One region of the Yersinia sp. KBS0713 genome, then DNA from elsewhere that is predicted to be linked to it. Evidence: predicted binding sites of a transcription regulator. Region 1 holds the regulator's gene; each other region holds the start of a gene.

Region 1 (4,623 bases):
GCCATATCCCAATAGTGCTAACACAACCGTCGACAGCATCACCGTCACTGTTGCCAGCAATGCCTGGCTGATAAAAGCGGACACCATCATGCTCGCGACAAAACACAACCCTAGCTGAAGCGTGTTTTGCAGTGCAGCGGCTTTGCCAGTGTTCGCCGGAAAAGGCATTAATGCATTCGCTACGATAATAGGGTAGCAGGCACCATTCACAAGCGCCATTATGCAGAAAGGAATAAGTAAGCTCACCAGTGTCGGAGTGGTAAAGGTTGCGATGAGATAGAGCGCGATCATGCTGGCGCTATACCCCGCCAACAGCCATGGCAGCAGGGTATTTCCTTTGATGCGAGTCAGAGCGCTACGGCAACCGAAACCGCCTAAGAGAAAAGCCAATGTCTGTGGAACATAACTTAAACCGATGACGTTCGGGCCATATCCCATGTCGCCCAAAATAAAAGGTGAACCGGTTAACCAAGCGAAAAATCCGGCACTACATGCGGCGAACATCATCACGTTGCCGCTAAACTGTGGCGATTTCAATAACTGGTAGAAACTGATCCTAGCCCTACTTTGATCGGCTTTATCAGTCGCGGATTTTTTCCGCTCTTTCAACAGCGCCGTTGGGATCAGGAGCAGCAGAGTAACGGCCAGCAGAACGACAAAAATGGCGCGCCAACTGAAGTGATTTAACAGCCAGGCACCCAGCAAAGGTGCCAGTGCCGGCGACAACGCCACCAGCGGCATGATAGTTGCGAATACGCGGTTGGCTTTACCGTCGCGATAACGATCCACCACTAAGGCTTGCCAGCTCACGGCGGCAGAACAGACCCCCACCGCTTGAATAAAACGCAGGATTAATAACTGGGTGGCAGTCTCAACCCACAAAATCCCCAGACAGCCGATAGCAAATAACCCCAACCCGACCAACAGCACCGGTTTACGACCTATTTTATCCGATACCGGCCCCCAGATAAGTTGGGCGATAGCGAAACCGGCGAGGAAGATGCTCAGACTGGCACTGATGGCACCGGCGGAGGTTTGCAGCTCTTGTTGCATTGCGCCAAAGGCGGGCAAATACATGTCGGTGGCCAGATAACCCAGCATACTTAAGCCAGCCAGGTAGAACATGAAGCTAGAGGTGGTTTTCATTCTTTATTCTCAATGTGAAAATGTTGCAGGCGTTGCTGTTGTCAATATGTTGTTATTGTAAATGTATTATTACAGGCAATTTTATTGCGGGGGCATTCTATCCGGCGAGTGATTCGATTGTGAAACGGTAATATTTGCGCCATGCTATCAAAATATTTGATGTCTGAATAAATGAGCAACAGGAGCAGAAGATAATGTGGTCTGAATACTCGCTGGATGTGGTTGACGCGGTCGCACGTACCGGTAGCTTCAGTGCCGCCGCTCAAGAATTGCACCGTGTGCCATCGGCGATAAGTTATACCGTGCGCCAGCTTGAAGAGTGGCTGGCGGTGCCGCTGTTTGAACGGCGTCATCGTGACGTAGAATTAACCGCCGCAGGTGTCGTTTTTATCAAAGAAGCTCGCGATGTTATCAAAAAAATGAATGGCACTCGCCGTCAATGCCAACAAGTGGCGAATGGCTGGCGAGGGGAGTTAACCATCGTGGTGGATAAAATCGTCAAACCACAGCGCAGCCGCCGCTTAGTTCTGGATTTCTATCGACATTTTCCTGATATCGAATTACGGGTACGTTATGAGGTGTTCAATGGCGTCTGGGATGCGCTGGTGGACGGGCAGGCTGAAATGGCCATCGGCGCCACGCGTGCGGTGCCAGTCGGAGGGCGGTTTGTTTTTCGCGACATGGGCTTTTTAAGTTGGCAATGTGTGGTGAGTGTCGAACACCCATTAGCGCGGTTAACCGGGCCACTGACCGATGATCAGTTGCGGCCTTACCCCGCACTCTGTCTGGAAGATACCGCGCGCAACCTGCCGAAACGGGACACCTGGACCTTAGATAATCAGCAGCGGTTGGTGGCACCGGACTGGGCGACGGGGATTGACTGCCTGTGCGCGGGGCTATGTGTTGGCATGGTGCCTGCTCATATGGTCTCGCCGCTGATTGCGCAAGGGAGGCTGGCAGCGCTAAGCTTGGCTGAACCGCTACCGGATAGCCCATGCTGCCTGACGTGGGAGCAGAACAACCACTCACCGGCACTGGCATGGTTGCTGGCGTATTTGGGTGACAGTGTCACGCTAAATGCTGAGTGGCTGAAAGATGACAACCCATCAGCTACTCAGCATGACGACACCAGCAACTGAGAGCAAATAACCGCGCCGGTAGCCGAGTTTGCTACCGGCAGAAGAGAGTTAGCGGCGATAATCGCGGAACGGGCCATCCGCAACAGAACGTCGCTCGACCAGTTTCGGGTGCACCTCAATGGTCTGGGGGTCTTCGCGCTTGCTGACAATACGGTCGAGCAACATCGCAAAAGCGGTTTCACCTAATCGCTCTTTTGGCTGATGAATGGTGGTCAGCGCAGGGGAGAAGTAGCGCGCGTTGCGCACATTATCATACCCGATCACTGAAATATCTTGCGGCACCCGCAAGCCCAGCTCATCGGCTGCGCATATTGCACCCATCGCCATAATATCGCCGCCACAGAATACCGCGGTCGGGCGATGTTTTTGCGTCAGAATCTGGTGCATGGCTTTATAACCGGACTCCGGTTCGAAATCGCCCTGAACCACCCATTCATCACGCAGCGTGATATTGGCCTCCTCCAGGGCTTTCAAAAAGCCCTGATGGCGACCACCGCCAGTATTACGGGATAGCTGGCCGGGAATAGCGCCGATATCACGATGACCGCGCTCAATCAGATAACGTCCAGCCAAATAGCCGCCTTCAAAGGCGTTATCGATAATCGAGTCAGTAAAGTCGCCACGTGCTGTCCCCCAATCCATCACCACCATCGGGATATTACGATAATCTTCCAGCATCCCCAGCAACTGCTCGGGATATTCTGAACACATCACCAGCAGTCCATCAACACGCTTTTGTGCCAGCATCGCCAGATAGGCTTTCTGTTTATCCAGATTATTATGAGAGTTACATAAAATCAGCGTGTAACCCTTGCTATAACAACTGTTTTCAACCGCTTCGATCACTTCAGCAAAATAGGGCGCTTCGCTGGACGTTGCCAGTAAACCAATTGATTTGGTGTGATTAACTTTCAAACTACGGGCCACAGCACTGGGTGAATAATGCAGTTCTTTAATGGCCGCCCACACGGCAGCCTTAGTATTTTCGGCGACGAAACGCGTTTTGTTAATCACGTGCGAAACGGTGGTGGTGGAAACACCCGCGTGTTTGGCCACATCTTTAATCGTTGCCATAAAAAAAATGACTCCTAAGCTCACCTGTTACAGTAGGTAAGTATTATGTTAATCGTTTGCCTGCAGACGCGAAACCACTCAGACAGAAGCATGTTATTGGCTGGAAAATGGAATCAGCTGGTTGTCTGAGAGTATTTATTGGACGTTATTGGTCGGTATGCAGTTATGAACTGCGAATTTTGGCTGATCTGGAGGAAAAGTGAAAGAGGTATTCAAAGTTATAAAGTGCGTAATGAGCACAAGATTTTTTTTCTGAATTGTGGGAAGATATTTTAACACACTAACTATGTGCCTTTTCCCTACGACAAACTGACCGGCTGAGGAGTTTTTATGGATACCAATCTGAAAATGTCGCTGATTACGACTGTTGGTGCGCTGGCGATGATTATTGCCTTTAGCTTCGTGGCGGTAATGAATTAATTAAGCCGCTTGCCGGTAAAATAGTAAAGTAGGGCGGTTTACCCGCCCTTAATTATTGCTTGATGTGCTAACACATCGTCTCGCGCTTATTGCCTTCTCAGGCTAAATTCTTCTCAACGAATGCCCAGTTAACCAGCGCCCAGAAATTTTCCAGATATTTTGGCCGCGCATTGCGGTAATCAATATAATAAGCGTGTTCCCACACATCCACCGTCAGTAACGGTTTATCCGTGGTCGTCAGCGGGGTTGCCGCATTAGATGTACTCACAATCGCCAGCGTGCCATCGGCTTTTTTAACCAGCCAAGTCCAACCTGCGCCAAAGTTTTTCACTGCGGCATCGGTAAATTGTGCTTTAAATTCAGCAAAAGAACCAAATGATTGATTAATGGCATCAGCCACTTTACCGGTCGGCTCACCACCACCATTTGGTGACAGACAGTGCCAGTAGAAAGTATGGTTCCAGACTTGGGCCGCATTGTTAAAGAGACCACCGCTGGAGGTTTTTACTATCTCTTCCAGCGTTTTGTCAGCAAACTCACTATCTTTAATCAGATTATTGAGGTTAATCACATAGGTATTATGGTGTTTGCCGTAATGGTACTCCAGCGTTTCAGCTGAGATATGGGGTTCCAGTGCATTTTGTGCATAAGGTAATGCCGGTAATTCAAAAGACATAGCTCTCTCCTTTCGGGTTGCTCAGGGTGTTTGCTCCTCAAATCCCATCAATAGCCGCAGGCCATGATGTGGCGAAGAGCGGTTAAAAGCTTAATTGTTGTATTTTTGTTGTGGGTATAATCTTAACAATTTTCGACAGAAATGACAGTTATAACCACAGTATTAGTA
Region 2 (4,623 bases), 1.2 Mb from region 1:
AAAGTCATTGAGGTTGCAGCTAAGCTGCAAGCAAATACTCCTTCAGCTTCAATGACCAAGGGTATAACAGGATATCATCAGATTATGCGGTAAATCAGCCCGTGATTCAGCACTTTTTCGCCCATATTGGCCGTGTTGCGACTGCTGACTCAATCTCAGAGATATGATATAAGAGCCGTCTAAAGGGTTACGACTCATTTGTGAACACACTTATTACACTAGCAGGAATATTATTATGGTCACGTTTCATACTAATCACGGCGATATCGTCGTCAACACCTTCGCGGATAAAGCGCCGGTTACCGTTGAGAACTTCCTGAACTACTGCCGTAAAGGTTTCTATGATAACACTATTTTCCACCGTGTTATTGATGGTTTCATGATTCAGGGCGGTGGTTTCGAGCCGGGCATGAATCAAAAAGAGACTGATGCACCTATCAAGAACGAAGCCAATAATGGTCTGAAAAACACCCGTGGCACACTGGCAATGGCGCGAACTAACGATCCACACTCTGCCACTGCTCAGTTCTTTATTAACGTTGCAGACAACGACTTCCTGAACTTCCGTTCAGAGCGCCCAGATGGCTGGGGCTACTGTGTATTTGCTGAAGTTACCGAGGGTTTGGACGTGGTTGAGAAGATCAAAAACGTCGCAACAGGTCGCAGCGGTATGCATCAGGATGTGCCAAAAGAAGACGTCATCATTAAAAGCGTTACTGTAAGCGAGTAATAGCGACTTAATGAGCACGCTTTTTATTGCAGATTTGCATCTTAGCGCTCAGGAGCCGGCAATCACTGCCGGTTTCCTGCATTTTATACAGCGTGATGCTATTCATGCTGATGCTTTATATATCCTGGGCGATTTATTCGAGTCCTGGATTGGCGATGATGACCCCGAGCCACTGTATCGGCAAGTTGCCGCTGCATTAAAATCACTCCAGCAACAGGGCGTACCCTGCTACTTTATTCACGGCAACCGCGATTTTCTACTCGGTAAACGCTTTGCGGCTGAAAGCGGCATGACGTTACTCGCGGAAGAGAAAGTCGTCGAACTGTATGGCCGCAGAATAGTGATTTTGCATGGTGATACTTTATGTACCGATGATGCCGACTATCAGCATTTTCGGCGCAGAGTTCACAACCCCCTGATTCAAAAACTCTTCCTATGGCTGCCACTGCGCTTTCGTTTACGGATTGCCGCTTATATGCGCAACCAAAGCCAACAGAACAATAGCGGAAAGTCGCAACTCATCATGGATGTGAATCCACAAGCTGTCATTGATACATTTCAGCGGAATCAGGTCAGTTGGATGATTCATGGCCACACTCATCGCCCCGCAGTTCATAATGTAGCACTGCCCGCAGCAACAGCGCATCGGGTGGTTTTGGGTGCCTGGCATGTTGAAGGTTCGATGGTAAAAGTCACGGCTGAAAGTGTTGAGTTGATTAAATTCCCGTTTTGACCGCCTGATGCTCAATAACCACGGCGCTATTTATCATTAGCGCACCACTAAAAAACCGCAAAATCCCACTAAAAGCCGCGACGCAACCGTTTTCCTCGCCTTTGGCTCATGATATGCTCTACGCCCTCATCGCCAGCCACGATACCTAACTTCGTTCTGGCCGACGCTTGCGCAATCACAGGAGCCTTACCCTCATGGGAGCCAACCTCGATTCGGCTTATGCAGCCGGGGTTAAAATCGCTATCGTAATGGGGTCCAAAAGTGACTGGGCCACCATGCAGTTCGCCGCCGACGTGCTCACCACGCTCAATGTTCCGTTTCATGTCGAAGTGGTCTCTGCACACAGAACCCCCGATAAACTGTTCAGTTTTGCCGAACAAGCGGATGCCAATGGCTTACATGTCATTATTGCGGGCGCCGGCGGGGCAGCTCACCTACCGGGGATGATCGCGGCCAAAACACTGGTGCCGGTTTTAGGTGTTCCGGTACAAAGTGCGGCGTTAAGTGGCGTCGATAGCCTCTATTCCATTGTGCAGATGCCGCGTGGTATTCCGGTGGGGACACTGGCTATTGGTAAAGCGGGCGCGGCGAATGCTGCATTGCTCGCCGCTCAAATATTAGCGCTGCATGACGCTGAATTAGCTGGCCGTCTGGCTAATTGGCGTCAAAGCCAAACGGACGAAGTGTTGGAAAACCCCGATCCGAGGGATGAAGCATGAAGCCGGTTTGCGTATTAGGTAATGGTCAGTTAGGGCGCATGTTGCGCCAGGCGGGTGAGCCGTTAGGCATTGCCGTTTATCCGGTGGGGTTAGATGCCGAACCAGAAGCGGTGCCTTATCAGCACAGTGTGATCACCGCTGAGATTGAGCGCTGGCCGGAAACCGCCTTAACTCGCGAACTGGCAACACATACCGCCTTTGTTAACCGCGATATTTTCCCGCGTCTGGCTGACCGCCTGACACAAAAACAGCTGCTTGATAGCCTGAATCTGGCCACTGCCCCTTGGCAACTATTGGCTAGTGCCAGCGAGTGGCCGCAGGTTTTCGCCTCACTGGGCGAACTTGCCATCGTGAAACGCCGGGTCGGCGGCTACGATGGTCGTGGTCAGTGGCGTTTGCGCGCGGGTGAGCAAGATACCTTACCCGCCGATGCTTACGGCGAGTGCATTGTCGAGCAGGGCATTAACTTCTCCGGCGAAGTTTCGCTGGTCGGCGCTCGCAGCCATCACGGCAAATCAGTTTTTTATCCGCTGACCCACAATTTGCATGAAGATGGCATCTTGCGCATCAGCGTGGCACTGCCTCAGCCGAATAGCCGCTTACAGCAACAAGCGGAACAGATGCTCGCGGCCATTATGGATGAGCTGAATTATGTTGGGGTGATGGCGATGGAGTGCTTTATGGTCGGCGACAGTTTGCTGATCAATGAGTTAGCACCACGGGTGCATAACAGTGGTCACTGGACCCAAAATGGTGCCTCCATCAGCCAGTTCGAGCTGCATCTGCGCGCCATTTTGGATTTGCCGCTGCCCAAGCCGGTGGTAAATACCCCATCGGCGATGGTCAATCTGATTGGCACGGCGGTAAACACCCAATGGCTGTCGCTGCCATTGGTGCACCTGCACTGGTACGAAAAAGAGGTGCGTGAAGGCCGCAAAGTGGGTCATTTGAATTTGAATGATCCCGATGGCGCAGCATTAAGTGCCGCGCTGGCCGAGCTGGCCCCGTTGCTGCCCGCAGAGTACCAAAACGCCCTGCGTTGGGCGCAGGCGAAGCTGTAAATTATTCGCAGGAAACTAATAACTCGCGGGCAACTCATGCTGCCCGCGAATAAAATCTACCCCTCATAGTTGCGAAATAGAGCCCGCCCCTGTAACAACCGCGCACCAAGCCAACCGCCACAGAGTGATAACAGCAGCGCTGCCGCCAGCGGCAATAGCCACCACATGACCCAATTAGGCTGCCACGGGAAGTCAAAGACTAACCGCTGTAACGCCCAGAGCGCGGCTTCCGCACCAATAGCTGCCGCCAGACCAGCCACCAGCCCCAATAGCGCGAACTCCCACCACAAGGTGCCGCGCAGTAAGCGTTTACTTGCGCCCAGTGTGCGATAGACCACCAGCTCCTGACGGCGCTGGCGCATCCCTACCTGTACCTGTGCCAGCAGCAGCAAAGTGCCACAAATAATGACCAACACCACCATCACTTCCAGCGCGCGACTGACCTGCTGTAACACCTGCCCGACCTGTTTTAGCATCGCGCCAATATCCAGCAAGCTAAGTGTCGGGAACTGGCGATTCAGTTGCGTCAGTGCTTCCCCATCCCCCTGATAGCGGAAGCTGGTCAGCCAGGTTTGTGGCTGCTTATCCAGCGCACCCGGCGGGAAAATAAAGTAGAAATTAGGCCGCAAACTCTCCCAGTCCACCTGGCGAATACTGCTCACAGTGGCCTCAAATGATTGCGTATCGCCACTAAATGTCAGCTTATCGCCGATTTTAATGCCCAGTCGTTCGGCGATCCCCTGCTCCATCGACACTTCATCTGCCTTTGGTGGCCACTGACCGGCGGTCAAAATATTGTGCGCCGGTAAATCTTGCTGCCAGGTCAGATTCAATTCGCGGTTAACCGCTTCACCGCCGGGATCATCTTCATGCACCCGCTCAGTGGCCAGTTGCTGGTTAATTTCACTCAATCGCACCCGAACAATCGGATAAAAGGTCGCAGGGGTGATCTGATGCTGCGCCAGAAATTCGGTCACCTGCGGCACCTGTTGCGGTGTCATATTCAGCAAAAAGTAGTTTGGACTATCTGGCGGCAGTTGCTGCTGCCAGCGATCCAGCAGATCGCCGCGCAGCACTAACAGCAACGCCAACAGCATGAAGGATAACGAAAATGCCGCCAATTGAGTCAGCGTCATCCATGGCTGGCGGAGCAAGCGGTTGATGGCTAACCGCAATGACAAACGGGTGACGGTGAGGCGGCGCAACAGTAACAAACCGCCCCAACCTATCACCCCGAGCAGTAACGCCAAGACCACCATACCACCGAGAATAGCCCACAGCAGGGAGTTGCCCCCCATCAGTAGCGCCAACAGCCCTACCACGATAACCATCATCACCGGGATAAAGTAGCGCAGCGGCCAGACATTGGCGGAGACATCG
Region 3 (4,623 bases), 780 kb from region 1:
GCGGACTGGATCGCCGCTAATAGCGACGGGTTCTCACCCGGATAAAAACTGGCAAAAGTTTCATCATCGGGAAGATATAGTGGCAGTGAAAGCTGTGCCGGCGTATTCAGAAAAGCACCTCAACCAACAAAACGGGCGGGAAAACAGAGTCAGCTTAACACAAAAAGTAACAACAGCATAAAAACCTGATCTGGGATGAAATAGTGGCCGAACCGACAGATGTGCGCTCCGCAGACAACAGCGGCTCGGCCAGATTTCACTTTTTAGTGCGCAGACTTATCTTCCGCTGCATCGAGAATCTCTTCTTCCGTGCGCAACAAGCTGATCACTTTGAACAGCAGGCTCAGACCAATACCGACCACTGTCGCCAGCGCCATGCCTTTAAGTTCAGTCGCGCCAATGTTCACTTTCGCGCCACTCACGCCGATTATCAAGATGACCGAGGTTAAAATCAGGTTTTGTGCCTTGTTATAGTCAACTTTTGACTCGATCAACACACGGATACCAGATGCCGCAATCACGCCGTATAACAGCAGTGAAACGCCGCCCATAACAGGAACAGGCACGGCCTGAATGGCAGCAGCAAGTTTACCGACACAAGAGAGCATAATCGCCAGAATCGCTGCACCACCGATAACCCAGGTGCTATAAACCCGGGTGATCGCCATTACCCCAATATTTTCGCCATAAGTGGTATTCGGCGTGGAGCCAAAGAAACCGGAGATCACTGTAGAAATACCGTTGGCAAACATCGAGCGATGCAGGCCGGGGTCACGAATTAAATCTTTTTTCACGATATTGGCGGTCACCACCAGATGCCCAATATGCTCGGCAATCACCACCAGCGCCGCAGGCAAGATGGTCAGAATGGCGAACCACTCAAAACGGGGGGTATAGAAGGTCGGCAAAGCAAACCAATGGGCTTCGCTAATAGGTGTTAAATCAACCACACCCATCACGAATGACAAGGCATAACCCACCAATACACCAATCAGAATCGGGATAATGGCGAAGAAGCCACGGAACAGCACCGAACCTAAAATGGTCACCCCCAGGGTCACCATTGAGATGATGATGGTGGTTGAATCTACCGTCACCCCCGGTGCTGGCAGTAGTCCTGCCATTCCGGCAGCAACACCGGCTAACTCAAGGCCGATAACCGCGACAATCGCCCCCATCGCCGCCGGTGGAAATATCACATCCAACCAGCCAGTGCCGGCTTTTTTCACAATCAGCGCTACCAAGCAGAACAGCACGCCGCACATGATAAAACCGCCCAAGGCGACTTCATATCCCAATGGCAATAATAGTAAAACCGGTGAAATAAACGCAAAGCTGGAACCCAGATAAGCCGGGATCTTGCCCTTACAGATAAACAGATAGAGTAAGGTGCCAATGCCGTTGAACAGCAGCACTGTGGCCGGGTTAATCTTAAATAGGATAGGAACTAAAACTGTGGCACCGAACATGGCAAACAAATGTTGAAAACTCAGTGGGATCGTCTGGAGCAGCGGTGGACGCTCGCTGACGCCAATGGTGCGACGGCTCATTATCTCTATCCTCTTCAATGGTGTGATTTATGCTAAAAATTATTCAAAAAAAAGCCGACTATCGAGTCGGCTATCATCGTTTATTTTGTTCCGAAAATCTTATCACCGGCATCACCCAAACCTGGGATAATGTAGCCGTGTTCGTTTAGGCCCTGATCGATAGAGGCAGTGTATAGCTCAACGTCTGGATGCGCCTGTTCCAATGCTTTAATACCTTCCGGTGCCGCGACCAATACCAAGACTTTAATGCTCTGGCAGCCCGCTTTCTTCAGCAAATCAATGGTGGCAATCATCGAACCACCGGTTGCCAGCATTGGGTCAACCACTAACGCCATCCGCTCATTGATATTAGAAACCAGCTTCTGGAAGTAAGGTACTGGCTTTAGTGTCTCTTCATCACGATAGACACCCACCACACTGATGCGGGCGCTCGGTACATTTTCCAACACCCCTTCCATCATGCCCAAACCGGCACGCAAAATGGGCACCACAGTGATTTTCTTACCTTTAATCTGCTCAACTTCAACCGGCCCGTTCCAACCTTCGATGGTCACTTTTTCAGTTTCCAAATCGGCGGTTGCCACGTAAGTCAGCAAACTCCCCACTTCAGACGCTAACTCGCGAAAACGCTTCGTGCTGATATCATTTTCACGCATCAAACCAAGTTTATGTTTTACTAGCGGGTGTTTCACCTCAACGATCTTCATTATTTTTCTCCTGGTTAGGCGACTGGCGGCCAAAAAAATCGCGAGATTATACCGCCTTTTTTTTTGAACGCCACAATCAATAGCCTGATTCAGATCAATAGAAAATCATTATTAAGTCAAGAAAGCTAAAAATCAGCGTGATATCACAAGCTACTCGCAAACGTTTGCCTGCGCTGTTAGAATTGTCGCGTTTTCTTCCTATGCTTAAACCGCCAACCGCCGTGGGGACCTCGCAGTGACCAACAAAACCTCTCTCAGCTATAAAGACGCAGGTGTAGATATTGATGCCGGCAATGACCTTGTTGATCGCATAAAAGGTGTGGTTAAACAGACCCGTCGCCCAGAGGTCATGGGTGGATTGGGCGGCTTCGGTGCCCTGTGCGCTTTGCCGCAAAAATACCGTGAACCTATTTTAGTTTCAGGCACTGATGGCGTGGGCACCAAGCTGCGTCTGGCGATGGACCTGAAACGCCACGATACCATCGGTATCGATTTAGTGGCCATGTGTGTCAACGACCTGGTGGTTCAAGGAGCCGAACCACTGTTCTTCCTCGACTACTTCGCCACCGGTAAACTGGATGTGGATACTGCCGCCAGTGTCATTACCGGTATTGCCGAAGGGTGCAAACAGTCAGGTTGTGCGCTGGTCGGCGGCGAAACAGCCGAGATGCCGGGCATGTACCACGGCGAAGATTATGACGTTGCTGGCTTCTGTGTTGGCGTGGTCGAAAAATCTGAAATCATCGATGGCAGCAAAGTGACGCCCGGTGATGTGTTGGTGGCCTTAGGTGCCAGCGGCCCACACTCCAATGGTTATTCATTGGTTCGCAAAATTTTGGAAGTCAGCAACACCAATCCAGAACAGACACAGCTGGAAGGTAAATCCCTGGCCGACCATCTGCTGGAACCGACCAAAATCTACGTAAAATCTATTCTGAGCTTGATTGAACAACTTGATATTCATGCGATTGCTCACCTGACCGGTGGCGGCTTCTGGGAGAATATCCCACGGGTATTACCGCAAGGCACTCAAGCGGTTATCGATGAAGCTAGCTGGCAGTGGCCTGCGGTATTCAGCTGGTTGCAGCAAGCTGGCAATGTGAGCCGCCACGAAATGTACCGCACCTTTAACTGTGGTGTCGGCATGGTGGTTGCTCTCCCAGCGGAACTGGCAGATAGTGCCGTTGAGTTGCTGACAGCATCTGGTGAAAAAGCCTGGAAAATAGGGGTGATCGCAGCGGCAGTCGAAGGCGCTGAACAAGTTATTATCAATCCGTAATGATGATGAAAATTGTCGTTTTAGTCTCTGGCCAAGGAAGCAATCTACAGGCACTGATAGAGACCCAGCAGCAAGGGCGCATTTCAGGCCAGATTAGCGCCGTATTCAGCAATAACCCTGCGGCTTATGGGTTAGAACGTGCCAAGCTGGCGGGTATCCCACACCATGGGTTGGATGCCAAAACCTTTGCTGACCGCGCCAGTTTTGATGCGGCATTGGCCCAAGCCATTGACCAGTATCAGCCTGATTTGCTGGTACTTGCCGGTTATATGCGCATTCTTAGCCCCGTGTTTGTGCAGCACTATGCCGGGCGGATGTTGAATATCCACCCCTCCCTGCTGCCCAAATATCCTGGCCTGCACACTCATCGGCAGGCACTGGAAAACGGCGATCAGGAACACGGCACTTCAGTACATTTTGTCACTGAGGAGCTGGATGGCGGCCCGGTGATTCTGCAAGCCAAAGTGCCCATTTTCAGTGATGACACCGAAGATGATGTTATCGAAAGAGTGCAAACTCAGGAACATAACATCTATCCGCTGGTGGTGAATTGGTTTACTGATGGCCGACTGACTATGGGTGATAACGCAGCCTGGCTGGATGGCAAGCGCTTACCTGCGCAAGGTTATGCGGCTGAAGAGTAGATTGATGCAATAACAGATAATAGTGCATTGATTAAGGGCGCTACCGTTTTGCGGTTAGCGCCTTTTTTATGCTTTATTCTTAATGCGTTATGCTAATTATCGCGCTCAGGTTATCGCCAAAGTCGCAGATCTCCCACTGCACCTTCAAGCATGAGAGTATATAATCGTTGTGGCAGCAGCCGCTGTCGCCCTATGAGGAATAAGCATGTCTACCACCAGCAGCGTCCGTTTACGCCCACTTGAACGGGATGATCTGCCGTTTGTCCATCAGTTAGATAACAATGCCAGTGTTATGCGCTATTGGTTTGAGGAGCCTTACGAGGCCTTTGTCGAACTCTCTGATCTCTACGATAAACATATTCATGACCAGAGTGAGCGCCGCTTTATTATTGAAAGTCAGGGCACAAAAGTAGGGCTGGTCGAGTTAGTTGAAATTAACCATA
Region 4 (4,623 bases), 340 kb from region 1:
TTAGATCGCTTGCAACGCTTTGTTACCTCTGACTTTGCTCAGGTTAACTACACCGACGCTATCGAGATCCTGAAAGCATCAGGTCAAAAATTTGAGAATGACGTCTCTTGGGGCATTGATTTATCTTCTGAGCATGAACGCTATTTGGCTGAGAAACACTTTAAAGCACCGGTAGTGGTTAAAAACTATCCGAAAGACATTAAAGCTTTCTATATGCGTATGAACGAAGATGGCAAAACCGTTGCGGCGATGGATGTATTGGCGCCGGGAATTGGTGAAATCATCGGGGGTTCACAACGTGAAGAGCGCTTAGATGTGTTGGATGCGCGTCTGGAAGAGATGGGCCTCAATAAAGAAGATTATTGGTGGTATCGTGATCTGCGTCGCTACGGCACTGTACCGCATTCAGGATTTGGCCTTGGATTTGAGCGTTTGATCTCCTATGTAACTGGGGTTCAGAACGTTCGGGATGTCATTCCATTCCCACGCACACCGAGAAATGCCAGCTTCTAAGTTCGTCATTTCGAAAAAAAATGTTTATTTGTATAAATAAAAGCCAGCTCAGCTGGCTTTTGTCATTTTTTAAAGTTAGATCTAAGTCACAAAGTTCCCTTAAATTTACATTTAGTAACAAATAGTATCCCACTGAAACATATTCAGGTAATTGGTAGCATTTTCGGTCTGGATTATAAGCCCTGCGAATGGAACACTGCGTTCAGACACAGACGACACCAAACTCTCAACAATAGTTCCAAAAAAATTATTGGCGGCAGTGGCAGGTGTCCGAATAAAACCAATGAGGGTAATAATAATGATGAAGCGCAATATTCTTGCAGTAGTAATCCCAGCATTGTTAGCAGCTGGCGCAGCTAATGCAGCAGAAATCTACAACAAAGACGGCAACAAACTTGACCTGTACGGTAAAGTTGACGCGCGTCACCAGTTCTCTGATGCCAAAGGCGAAGACGGTGACAAATCTTATGTTCGTTTTGGCTTCAAAGGTGAAACCCAAATTACTGACCAACTGACCGGTTACGGCCAGTGGGAATATAACATTCAGGCTAACAACGCTGAAGCTCAAGAAGGCAAAGGCAACAAAACCCGTCTGGGCTTTGCTGGTCTGAAATTTGCTGAGTTCGGTTCATTCGACTACGGCCGTAACTACGGCGTAATCTATGACGTTAACGCATGGACCGACATGCTGCCAGTGTTTGGTGGTGATTCAATCTCCAACTCTGACAACTATATGACTGGCCGTTCTACTGGTCTGGCAACTTACCGTAACACCAACTTCTTCGGTCTGGTTGATGGTCTGAACTTTGCTCTGCAATATCAAGGCAAAAACGAAACTGGTCGTGATGGCTTCCTGACTACTCAGAACGGTGACGGTTTCGGTATCTCTTCTACTTATGATATCGGTTACGGCGTGAACTTCGGTGCTGGTTTCTCTTCTGCTAACCGTACTAACCTGCAGAAAGATGCTCACCTGACTAACCCAACATTTGCTGAAGGCGAAAAAGCTCAGGCATGGAACGTTGGTGCTAAATACGACGCAAACAACGTATACCTGGCTGTAATGTATGCTGAAACTCAAAACATGACTCCATTTGGCAATGATTCAGTTGCTAACAAGACTCGTGATATTGAAATCACCGCACAATACCAGTTCGACTTCGGTCTGCGTCCATCTTTAGGCTATGTACAGTCTAAAGGTAAGGACCTGAACAACAATACCGATGACAACCATGATCTGTTGAAATATGTTTCTGTTGGTACTTACTACGCGTTCAACAAAAACATGACCACCTATGTTGATTACAAAATCAACTTGCTGGATAAAGACAACTTCACCGATGCTAACGGTCTGATGACAGACGACGTTGTTGGTGTTGGCTTGGTTTACCAGTTCTAAGTTAAACTTAATCAGGCAGTTTATCTGCTGACATAAGTTGAAAAAAGGCAGGGCTTCGGCTCTGCCTTTTTGTTTCTATCCTTAGCCAAAATATAGGGATATTCCGCTGTCAATGACTCTATTGTGCCGATTTTTCACCCTGAATCCCCCCGCCTCACAACATTCATTTCTTTTTATCGCAAACGGTTGGCAAAGAGCGCAACTGGCGTTACCCTGATGGTTCTGTTTGCTTAACGCTAAGCCATGGAAGCCTCTGACATGTTTGAAAAAATCACTGCTGCACCTGCGGACCCTATTCTGGGCCTGACCGATATTTTCCGCGCGGATGACCGCCCTAATAAAATCAACCTGGGGATCGGCGTCTACAAAGACGAAACCGGTAAAACGCCGGTGCTCACCAGCGTGAAAAAAGCTGAGCAGTATTTGCTGGAAAACGAAGTTACCAAAAACTATCTGGATATTGGTGGCCTACCGGCTTTCGCCAGTTGCACTCAGGAACTGTTGTTCGGTAGCCAGAGCGCCATTATCGCCGATAAACGTGCGCGTACCGCTCAAACCCCTGGTGGGACTGGCGGGTTACGTATCGCTGCTGATTTTATCGCCCACCAAACCAGCGCCAAACGTGTCTGGGTCAGTAATCCAAGCTGGCCGAACCATAAAAATATCTTCGCTGCTGCCGGGCTGGAAGTGGTTGAGTATGCTTATTATGACGCAGCGAACCATGCGCTAGATTTCGATGGGCTATTAAATAGCCTGTCAGAAGCTCAGGCTGGCGACGTCGTGCTGTTCCATGGCTGCTGCCATAACCCAACCGGCATCGATCCAACTGAAGCCCAGTGGAGCCAACTGGCTGAACTGTCAGTAGCTAAAGGTTGGTTGCCACTGTTTGACTTCGCTTATCAGGGCTTTGCCAAAGGGCTGGAAGAAGATGCTCAGGGCCTGCGAATTTTCGCCGCGACACATCAAGAGTTGATTGTTTGCAGCTCTTATTCAAAAAACTTCGGCCTGTACAACGAGCGTGTTGGGGCTTGCACTGTCGTTGCAGCCAGCAACGATGTAGCTGATATTGCGTTCAGTCAGGTTAAAGCGGTTATCCGTGCTAACTACTCTAACCCACCAGCGCATGGCGCCTCTGTAGTTGCCACAATTTTGAGCACCCCAGCACTGCGCGCGATTTGGGAACAAGAACTGACCGATATGCGCCAGCGAATCCACCGTATGCGTCAGTTGTTTGTGAATACGTTGCAGGAAAAAGGCGCGAAACAAGATTTCAGCTTTATCATTAACCAGAATGGCATGTTCTCGTTCAGTGGCCTGACCAAAGAGCAAGTTCTACGCCTGCGTAATGAGTTCGCTGTTTACGCGGTTAACTCTGGTCGAGTCAACGTTGCTGGTATGACGCCGGACAACATGGCTCCACTATGTGAAGCTATCGTCGCGGTGCTCTAATTAGTGCTTTATGACGGGTCACTGACCGTAAAAGGGTGCCTTTGCAGGTACCCTTTTATTTTTCTTAATATGTCAGATCAAACAACAGCTCTTAATGGAACATATATTTGGCAAATTCGCTCATAGGCATCGGCCGGCCAAACATATAGCCTTGCAGGTAATCAACATTGTGAGCCTGCAAATAACGCATCTGTGTGTCGTTTTCGACCCCCTCGGCAATCGTCTGTAACCCCAGTCGGGTCGCCAAATCAATAACATTACCCACAATGTGACTTGAGAGCGCATCGGAGCCAATCATGCCGACAAAACTTTGGTCTATTTTCAAGAAATCGACTTTAAACTTCTGCAAGTAACTCAGACTTGAATGTCCGGTGCCAAAATCGTCAATAGCAATAAAGACACCAAGAGCATGGAGTTCTGCGAATAATCGGTCAGTCATCTCATCTGCAACAATCAATTTGCGCTCGGTTAATTCCAGCGTAATATTAATTTTATTGCCGCCAAAAGCCTGAATGAAATTACGGCAGTCATCTAATAGGCTCAAATCACGGCAATGGTTGGCGCTAATATTAAAGCCAAAATGGAAACCTTCCGGTAATTGATTTACATAAGGGGCAAATCTTGCACTCACCTGCTGCATAATAGAACGAGTCATTGGCACAATCAGTTCGCTATCCTCGGCCATCGGAATAAAATGATTTGGTTGAATCATTCCCTGCCCAGGATGTTGCCAGCGCATTAATACTTCACAGCCAATCCAATATTTCTCTTTACCCGAAACAATGGGCTGCATGTAAGGAATAAACTCGTTATTTTCTAATGCCTGTTTTAATACCTGAGTGGGTGATGCCGCTCGGCCCGATAACCAAAAAACAAGTACAGCTGATCCGATACTCATTAAGATGAAGAATATCAGGCTACCTTGAGTATATTGCCAAACGTAGGCCAAATATTGCTGATTAGAGAGTGTTGTGCTCAACGAATAAGCAAACTTATCTGACGCCAAATAGAGTAACTCCCCCTTCTTCTGAGGCGCGCCGACATGTACTGCACCTGCCGCGTCCATCCACTGATTACCCACTCTCAGTTGCAACTGAATATCACCACTCAGCAGATTAAGGATACTACGCAGGTAATAGCCATCGACGGCAACCAAAATACTGTAATCACCTCGTTCCTGCCGGTACACCATTAAAGCGCGGTCGGGTGTAACATCATTACCCGACATTAACTCGAGTTGCCCATCGACAAATACATTTAAA

What was found. Region 1 encodes PurR, which represses purine synthesis genes. Its sites were predicted from a motif close to CANGCAAACGTTTGCNTG; they were not measured.
Positions count from the first base shown of each region.
Region 2: purE (5-(carboxyamino)imidazole ribonucleotide mutase) is a predicted target of PurR. The motif match lies at 1,543-1,560, and genes of this name have one in related genera.
Region 3: purM (phosphoribosylformylglycinamidine cyclo-ligase) is a predicted target of PurR. The motif match lies at 2,411-2,428, and genes of this name have one in related genera.
Region 4: FFE93_RS08135 (amino acid aminotransferase) is a predicted target of PurR. The motif match lies at 2,088-2,105, and genes of this name have one in related genera.

Region 1 is NZ_CP042173.1:2,069,502-2,074,124, forward strand. Features, by position in the region: gene punC (purine nucleoside transporter PunC) at 1-1,146, opposite strand, end outside; gene punR (DNA-binding transcriptional activator PunR) at 1,341-2,285, shown strand; gene purR (HTH-type transcriptional repressor PurR) at 2,334-3,359, opposite strand; gene FFE93_RS09685 (YnhF family membrane protein) at 3,690-3,779, shown strand; gene sodB (superoxide dismutase [Fe]) at 3,877-4,455, opposite strand.
Region 2 is NZ_CP042173.1:3,229,713-3,234,335, forward strand. Features, by position in the region: gene ppiB (peptidylprolyl isomerase B) at 236-730, shown strand; gene FFE93_RS15430 (UDP-2,3-diacylglucosamine diphosphatase) at 741-1,463, shown strand; gene purE (5-(carboxyamino)imidazole ribonucleotide mutase) at 1,658-2,182, shown strand; gene purK (5-(carboxyamino)imidazole ribonucleotide synthase) at 2,179-3,243, shown strand; gene ybbP (putative ABC transporter permease subunit YbbP) at 3,300-4,623, opposite strand, start outside.
Region 3 is NZ_CP042173.1:1,290,320-1,294,942, reverse strand. Features, by position in the region: gene hda (DnaA inactivator Hda) at 1-110, opposite strand, end outside; gene uraA (uracil permease) at 264-1,550, opposite strand; gene upp (uracil phosphoribosyltransferase) at 1,631-2,257, opposite strand; gene purM (phosphoribosylformylglycinamidine cyclo-ligase) at 2,493-3,536, shown strand; gene purN (phosphoribosylglycinamide formyltransferase) at 3,539-4,180, shown strand; gene speG (spermidine N1-acetyltransferase) at 4,386-4,623, shown strand, end outside.
Region 4 is NZ_CP042173.1:1,731,857-1,736,479, reverse strand. Features, by position in the region: gene asnS (asparagine--tRNA ligase) at 1-513, shown strand, start outside; gene ompF (porin OmpF) at 815-1,912, shown strand; gene FFE93_RS08135 (amino acid aminotransferase) at 2,171-3,361, shown strand; gene FFE93_RS08130 (cyclic diguanylate phosphodiesterase) at 3,453-4,623, opposite strand, start outside.